Linked DNA regions of Methylorubrum populi. The protein of the gene in region 1 interacts with the protein of each later gene in a pairwise test. Links are inferred from orthologs where the notes say so. Each region holds a gene or a part of one and is shown in the gene's direction. Other genes may lie near its edges.

Region 1 (4,546 bases):
CCGCCTTGTTGGTCCAGGTCTCGACCGGCGCGAGCACCTGCGTCTCGACGCCGGGCACCTCGACCGGCACCGAGAAGCCGAAATACGGGTCACGACGGAATTCGGTCTGCGCCAGCGAGCCATCGAGTGCCGCCGAGAGCAGCCGGCGGGTGACGCGGATCGGCATGCGCCGGCCGGTGCCGACCCCGCCGCCGGTCCAGCCGGTATTGACGAGCCAGCAATCGACGCCGTGCTCGGCCATCAGCTCCCGCAGCAGGTTGCCGTAGACGCTCGGGTGACGCGGCATGAACGGCGCGCCGAAGCAGGTCGAGAAGGTCGCCTCCGGCGCGGTCAGGCCGCGCTCGGTGCCGGCCACCTTGGCGGTGTAGCCCGAGAGGAAGTGGTACATCGCCTCGGCGCCCGTCAGCTTGGCGATCGGCGGCATCACGCCGAAGGCGTCGCAGGTCAGCATCACGATGTTCTTCGGATGCCCGGCCCGGCCGGTGGCGCTGGCATTGGCGATGAAGTCGAGCGGGTAGGCGCAGCGGGTGTTTTCCGTGAGCGAGGCGTCGTCGAAATCCGGTACGCGGGTGAGCGGATCGATGACGACGTTCTCCATCACCGTGCCGAAGCGCTCGGTGGTGGCGTAGATCTCCGGCTCGGCGTTGCGCGAGAGCCGGATGGTCTTGGCGTAGCAGCCGCCCTCGAAGTTGAAGATGCCGTCCCGGCTCCAGCCGTGCTCGTCGTCGCCGATCAGCTGGCGCGAGGAATCGTTGGAGAGCGTGGTCTTGCCGGTGCCCGACAGGCCGAAGAACAGGGCCGAATCGCCGGTCTCATCGAGGCTGGCATTGGCCGAGCAGTGCATCGGCATCACGCCCGCGCCGGGGAGCACATAATTGAGGTAAGTGAAGACCGACTTCTTCATCTCGCCGGCATAGGCCGAGCCGCCGATCAGCACGATCTTCTGCGAGAAATCGATGGCGATCACGGTCTTGGAGCGGCAGCCGTGCCGGGCCGGGTCGGCCTGGAAGCTCGGCAGGTCGATGATCGTCAGTTCCGGCACGTAACCGCTCAGCGCGTCGCGCTCCGGGCGGATCAGCAGGTTGCGGATGAACAGGGAGTGCCAGGCGAGCTCGGTATAGACCCGCGCCCGCACCCGGTGGGCCGGATCGGCGCCGCCGTAGAGATCCTGGGCGAACAGCTCCTTGCCCTGCGCATGAGCGCGGAAATCCTCGAGCAGGGTCGCGAACTGCTCCGGCGTGATCGAGCCGTTGTTGTCCCACCAGATCTCGTTCTCGGTGCCGGCGTCGCGCACCACGTACTTGTCCTTGGGCGAGCGGCCGGTATGGCTGCCGGTGGTCGCGACCAGCGCACCGCCGCGGGCGAGCTGCGCCTCGCCGCGGCGCAGGGCCTCCTCGAAGAGGCGGGGCGCTTCGAGGTTCCAGTGCACGGCGGCGAGATCGGTCAGGCCGATCGCCTCCGGACCGTGGGCCGCGTTGAATTCGCCGATGGTCTTCACGGGTACTTCCTCCCTCACGGCCCCTGATCGCGCCGTCGCGCCGGTCTGTCCGGCTGTTTCGCGTGTTCTGGCGGGGCGTCCGTGCGGTCGGTCAGGGCCGCCGCACGCAGGTTCACCGCCCCGCCCTCAATGGATCGGTCTCCGGCTTGGCCGTCAACTAATCCTTGGTATGGGTTCAAATAAAATTTGCACGCCGGCTCTTCATGGGACGGCCGAGCTGTCGCGATCCTGAACGGGCAAAATCCCGGCGGAAGGCTTATGTGAGGGCGTGCGCCCGCCGCCCTCCCTCAGCCACAGCCGTATCGTCCCCGCATGCCCCAAGCCGTCGCCGGCCCCGAGATCGAGCGCCTGATCCAGCTTCTGGGACGGATGCCGGGCCTCGGGCCCCGTTCCGCCCGCCGCGCCGCGCTCCAGCTCATCAAGAAGCGCGAGACCCTGCTCGCCCCCCTGGCCGACGCGATGCGGATCGCTGCCGAGCGCATCGTCGTCTGCCGCTCCTGCGGCAACGTCGATACCAGCGAGCCCTGCACGATCTGCCGGGACGAGACGCGCGATCCCACCACCCTCGTCGTGGTCGAGGACGTCTCCGATCTCTGGGCGCTGGAGCGCTCAGGGGCGGTCAAGGCGCGCTACCATGTGCTCGGCGGCGTGCTCTCGGCGCTGGACGGCGTGCGGCCCGAGCACCTCACTATCGGCCGTCTTGTGGAGCGGGCGAGCGAGCCGGGAGTGAAGGAGATCATCCTGGCGCTGAACGCCACCGTCGATGGCCAGACCACGGCCCACTACGTCACCGAATCGCTCAAGCCTCTCGGATTGACGATCACGCGCCTCGCCCACGGCGTGCCGGTCGGCGGCGAACTCGATTACCTCGACGAGGGCACGCTGACGGCGGCGATCCGCAGCCGCACGGCGTTCTGAGGACGGTCTTCGCGCAAACGAAGCCGGCCTTTCCTGAAGGCTGGGCGCTCTTGGCTCGGAAGGAACCCGTAACGGCTTCTTAAATCGCGCCGTGACAAGTCTGGTCGCGGACCGGCGCGGCTGTGCCGAAGACAGTCTTTCCCGCACCGACCGCCTCGGCTCGACCATGATGGATCTTCGACCGGAACAAGATCCGGGCCGCGCACCGAGACTTCACGAGAGGCTGGCCACGCCCTTCGTGGTGCGGATGCTCCTCCTGAGCCTCGCCGCGGTCATGCTCAGCAAGGCGCTGCGCTACGCCGGGCTTCTTCCCGCCCAGGAACTGACGGATTTCGACGCCTTCCACATCGCCGGCCGGATGGTGTGGCGGGGCGATATCGCCCAGGCCTACCATCTCCCGGCCCTGCTGGAGGCGCAGCAGGCGCTCACCGGCGATCAGGCCTTCCTGCCCTGGACCTATCCGCCGCCCTTCAACCTCGTGGTGGCGGCCCTCGCCCCCCTGCCGATCGGCCTCGCCTACCTCGTCTTCGCCGGCGCGACCCTCGCGGCCTACCTGCTCGTCCTGCGCCGGATCGCCGGCCCGCTTTTCGCCACGGTCATCGTCGCGCTGGCGCCGGCCCTGTTCGTCGCGGTGGCCGGCGGCCAGAACGGCTTTCTCACGGGCACGCTGATCGGGCTGGCCAGCCTGGGGCTCCTCGGCGGGCGGACGCTGGCCGGCCTGCCGCTCGGTCTGATGGTGATCAAGCCGCATCTCGCGGTCGGCCTCGCGGTCGGCGCCCTCGTGCTGCGCCGCTGGCGATGCCTCGCGCTGGCCGCCGCGACGGCCGCGCTCGCCCTGGCCCTCTCCACCGCCGTGCTCGGCCCCGCGATCTGGCCGGCCTTCCTCGGCGGCGTCGACGAGGCCAAGGCGTTTCTGGCCGCGGGCGCCTACCCGCTCTTTCGGATGGTCTCGGTCTATGCCTGGCTGCGCAGCCTCGATCTGCCGGCCGCCCTGGCGCTCGCCGCACAGGGCGCGACCGCGGTCGCGGTTCTCGGCCTGATCCCGTTCGCCCTCTGGAAGGGGATGCCGCGGCGGCAGGTCGTCGGTCTCGCCGTGCTGGCGAGCCTGTTCGTCAGCCCCTACGCCTACGACTACGACCTGCCGCTCTACGGCGTCGCCCTCGCCCTGCTGCTGCCGGACCTCCTCCGGCAGGCGCGCCGCGGGGAGGAGCTTGTCCTGCTCGGTCTCGGCTGGATCGTGGGCGGCTACGGCCTCGCGGCGACGCCGCTGCATGGGGGGCTGGATGGAACGGCCCTGACATTCCCCGTCGGAATCTCGCTGGCTGCCCCGCCCTTCCTTCTCCTGCTCGCGCTGATCTGGCGCATCCTGCGCCGGGAGCAGGCTGCGACCACGACCGCGACCGCTGCGATCGGGACCGGGGTCGGGCCGGCCGGTCCGGTCCCCGCCTGAGGGTCGGTCATGCTCGCGACCCCTGCCCTCGCCGAAGCCGGCCCGGAGGCGCAACGCCTGCGCACGCTCTCCGGCTGGGGCCGCTATCCCCGCGCGGCCAGCGAGATCCTGGCGGCCGACGCGCCCGGGACCCTGCCTATACTCCTGCGCGGCCGGCGCGGCGTGATCGCCCGCGGCGCCGGGCGCGCCTACGGCGACGCGGCCGTGGGTCAGCGCACCACCGTCCTGACGGGTGCCCTCGACCGGCTGCGCGGCTTCGATCCCGCCACCGGGCGGCTGCGGGCCGAGGCCGGGGTGACGCTGGCCGACATCGTCCGCACCTTCCTGCCGCGGGGCTTCTTCCCGCCGGTCGTGCCCGGCACGCAGTTCGTGACGCTGGGCGGGATGATCGCCTCCGACGTCCACGGCAAGAACCACCACCGCGAGGGCGGCTTCGGCGCCCATGTCGAGGCCCTGACCCTGCTGACGCCCGACGGCGTCCCGCGCCCCTGCTCGCGCGACCAGAACCCCGATCTCTTCGCCCTCACGCTCGGCGGGATGGGGCTGACCGGCACGATCCTCGACGCGACCTTCCGCCTGCGGCCGGTGGAGAGCGGCTGGATCTGCCAGCAGACCCGCGTCGCCGCCGACCTTTCGGCGATGCTGCGGGCGCTGGAGGAGGACGACGCGGCGACCTACTC
Region 2 (3,612 bases), 680 kb from region 1 along the record:
CAGCACGAGGCCGGGACTCTCCGGCGTGCCGCGGAAGCGCCGCTGCAGCAGGCAGAAGCGGCGGTGCCAGCCGCGCAGCGTGCCGAGCCGCTGCTCGGAGACGGCGAATTCCGGGTTCCACAGCAGTGAGCCGTAGGCGAACACCCACAGCCCGCCCTCAGACGAGGCACGCCGCGCCAGCATCGCTTCGAGCTCGGGCGCGAGATCGTCGTCGGAGAGCAGCGTCAGCGCTGTTTCATCGTCGGGGACGGTGTCGGGATGGGCACGGGCGATGAGGTCGAGGGTGAGGGACAGGGGACGGGAAGGCATCAGGCCGGAGCGGATCATCTTTGGGGGTGTGAGTGCAACCCGTTTCGCCCCTTCCTCGTCATTCCGGAGCGCCGCAGGCGAATCCGGAATCCACGACGGGCCGCGACCTCCGACGTCAGCGCCGCATCACGGGTGGATCCCGGGTTCCGCGATGCGGCCCCGGGATGACGGAGAAGGCATGGGCGCCGCTCTTCGCCAGACGGTCTGCCCAGAGCGGGCAACATCCGGTTCAGCGTGCCGGTGAGTCCAACTCCGAAAACGGCTCGCTGCGGTGCCCCTCGCAGACGTCCTCTTCGTCGCGCAGGACGGTGAGATTGTCCGCTTCCTCCCGCACCACGAGTTTAGGCCGCTCCGGCTCGCCGAGGCTGCGGCCCTTCATGCGGGTCGAGACGCAATAGAGCCGGCGGCCGCCATCCTCGAACGGGCCGGTAATACGGCTTCGCTCGAACCGGACCGGGAGCAGCGAGACGGAGCCGAAGGCGACCTGGCCGCGGGCGAGCGCCGCGATCCGCTCGCGCACGGTGCCCGTGGTGGTGGAAGGCGGCGCCGCGCGCACCGAGCAGCCGGCGGTCAGGGCCAAAGCCAACACCATGCTCCCTCGCCTCCTGATCATCTGCGAATCTCCTATTGCGTGTGAAGGCGTAGCAATTTCTATCAAAGCGGGAAATGGCCCCGCACCCGCGGCGCGGTTCGGTGTCCGGCCCGGCTCCCGCGGGGCGAAAAAATGCTTATCTCTCCCCCATGCAGTGGACCGACGAAGGCCTCGTGATCGGCCTGCGCAAGCACGGTGAGACCGGGGTCGTGCTCGAACTGATGACGCCGGAGCACGGGCGCCATCTCGGGCTCGTCCATGGCGGGCGCTCGCGGCGGATGCAGCCGATGCTCCAGCCCGGCAACACGCTGCGCGCGACGTGGCGGGCGCGGCTCGACGGGGCGCTCGGCGCCTACGCGGTCGAGCCGCTTACCATGAACGCCTCGCGGCTGATGGATTCGGGCCTCGCCCTCTACGGGATCGGTCATCTCTCGACGCTGCTGCGGCTCCTGCCCGAGCGCGACCCGCATCCTGCCCTCTACGAGGCGGCGCAGGTCCTGATTGCCCATCTCGACGATCCCGAGATCGCCCCCGCCCTGATGGTGCGGTTCGAACTGGCGCTGCTGGCGAGCCTCGGCTTCGGCCTCGACCTGTCGCATTGCGCGGCGACGGGCGCCAACGACGCCCTGGTCTACGTCTCGCCGAAGAGCGGGCGCGCGGTCAGCGCCTCGGCGGGCGAGCCCTATCGCGACCGCCTGCTGGCCCTGCCGCCCTTCCTGCGCGACCGCGACCAGCCCGGCAGCGGCTGGCGCACGCCGGACGCCCACGACGTTCGGGAGGGGTTTACCTTGACGGGGTATTTCCTCGATCAGCATGTCTGGCGCCCGCGGGCGCAGGGCACGCCGGAGGAGCGGGCACGATTCGTCGCACTCGGCACTGGCCAGAGTGGGTGATGTTCGTGTTATGTTCCATTTTTCTTGCGGGATGCCGTGACCCGTCCTGACGGGTTGCGGGGGCGTAAGGCCGGCGCGCGTCGGCCTTGCGGACGAAAATGACGATGTGGAGTGAGTGATGGGCCAGCCCGTCCTGCCGCCGCCGGGCGACGGCATCGAGAGCGTCGAGCTGAAGACGGCGCTGGAGGAGCGCTACTACGCCTACGCGCTCTCGACGATCATGCAGCGCGCGCTGCCCGATGCCCGCGACGGCCTCAAGCCCGTGCACCGGCGCATCCTGCACGGCATGAACCTGCTGCGTCTTAACCCGACCGCGGCTTTCAAAAAGTGCGCAAAAATCGTCGGCGACGTGATGGGTGACTTCCATCCCCACGGCGACCAAGCGATCTACGACGCGCTGGTGCGCCTCTCCCAGGACTTCGCCCAGCGCTACCCGCTGGTCGATGGCCAGGGCAATTTCGGGAATATCGACGGCGACGGTCCGGCGGCCTACCGCTACACCGAGGCGCGGCTGACCGAGGTCGCCCGCCTGCTGCTCGACGGGATCGACGAGGACACGGTCGATTTCCGCCCCTCCTATAACGGCGAGAAGGAGGAGCCCGTCGTCCTGCCGGCGGCCTTCCCGAACCTTCTGGCCAACGGCAGCCAGGGCATCGCGGTCGGCATGGCGACCTCGATCCCGCCGCACAACGCCGCCGAACTCTGCGACGCGGCGCTCTACCTGATCCAGAACCGCGAGGCGACCTCCGAGCAGCTCTGCACCTTCGTGCAGGGGCCGGACTTCCCCACCGGCGGCATCCTGATCGACTCGCCCGACGTGATCCGCGAGGCCTACCGCACCGGCCGCGGCGGTTTTCGTGTGAGGGCGCGCTGGGCGAAGGAGGATCTCGGCCGCGGCACCTGGAACATCGTCGTCACCGAGATCCCCTACGGGGTGCCGAAGGCGCGCCTCATCGAGAAGCTCGCCGACCTGCTCCAGGAGAAGAAGCTGCCGCTCTTGGCCGATGTGCGCGACGAGTCGGCCGAGGACGTGCGGGTCGTGCTGGAGCCGCGCTCGCGCTCGGTCGATCCGGTGATGCTGATGGAATCGCTGTTCCGGCTCTCGGAGCTGGAGGCGCGGGTCCCGCTCAATCTCAACGTCCTCGTCGGCGGGGTCGTGCCCCGCGTCATCGGCTTGGCCGAGTGCCTGCGCGAGTGGGTCGATCACCGCCGCGTGGTGCTGCAGCGCCGCTCCAGCTACCGCCTCGGCCAGATCGAGCGCCGCCTCGAAATCCTCGGCGGCCTGCTCATCGTCTATCTCGACCTCGACGAGGTAATCCGCATCATCCGCGAGGAGGACGAGCCGAAGGCCGCCCTGATGGCGCGGTTCGAGCTTACCGAGGTGCAGGCCAACGCCATCCTCGACACCCGCCTGCGCTCGCTGCGTAAGCTCGAAGAGATGGAGCTCAAGCGCGAATTCGAGGCGTTGACCCAGGAGAAAGAGGGGATCGAGGCGCTGCTGGCTTCCGAGAAGCTCCAGTGGACGGAGATCACCAAGCAGATCCGCGCGGTGAAGAAGACCTTCGGGCCCGAGACCAAGCTGGGCAAGCGGCGCACCACGCTTGAGAACCCGCCCGACACCGCCGGCATCGACTTCACCGCCGCCATGGTCGAGCGCGAGCCGATCACCGTGATCCTGTCCGAGAAGGGCTGGATCCGCGCGCTCAAGGGTCACGTCGCCGACCTGTCGGGCGTCACCTTCAAGGGCGACGATACCCTCAAGGTCTCCTTCCTCAGCGAGACCACGGCGAAGATCCTGCTGCTCGCCTCGAACGGCAA

Evidence for each region.
Region 2: the proteins of recR (region 1) and recO interact in binary tests that used the Escherichia coli proteins (3 or more experiments, as listed by UniProt). The link is inferred for Methylorubrum populi from one-to-one orthologs.

What each region holds. Positions count from the first base shown.
Region 1 is NZ_AP014809.1:1,837,787-1,842,332, forward strand. Bases 666-3,613 are described here. They hold recR (recombination mediator RecR), read left to right. Parts: upstream 666-1,810; coding sequence 1,811-2,416; downstream 2,417-3,613. Other genes in these bases: MPPM_RS08450 (phosphoenolpyruvate carboxykinase), read right to left, coding at 666-1,498; MPPM_RS08460 (glycosyltransferase family 87 protein), read left to right, coding at 2,508-3,613. Outside these bases: more of MPPM_RS08450, read right to left, coding at 1-665; more of MPPM_RS08460, read left to right, coding at 3,614-3,866; MPPM_RS08465 (FAD-binding oxidoreductase), read left to right, coding at 3,876-4,546. UniProt on the Escherichia coli protein: May play a role in DNA repair. It seems to be involved in an RecBC-independent recombinational process of DNA repair. It may act with RecF and RecO.
Region 2 is NZ_AP014809.1:1,154,347-1,157,958, reverse strand. Bases 1-2,922 are described here. They hold recO (DNA repair protein RecO), read left to right. Parts: upstream 1-1,050; coding sequence 1,051-1,794; downstream 1,795-2,922. Other genes in these bases: parC (DNA topoisomerase IV subunit A), read left to right, coding at 1,913-2,922; MPPM_RS05410 (hypothetical protein), read right to left, coding at 539-922; MPPM_RS05415 (gamma-glutamylcyclotransferase), read right to left, coding at 1-309. In the rest of the region: more of parC, read left to right, coding at 2,923-3,612. UniProt on the Escherichia coli protein: Involved in DNA repair and RecF pathway recombination.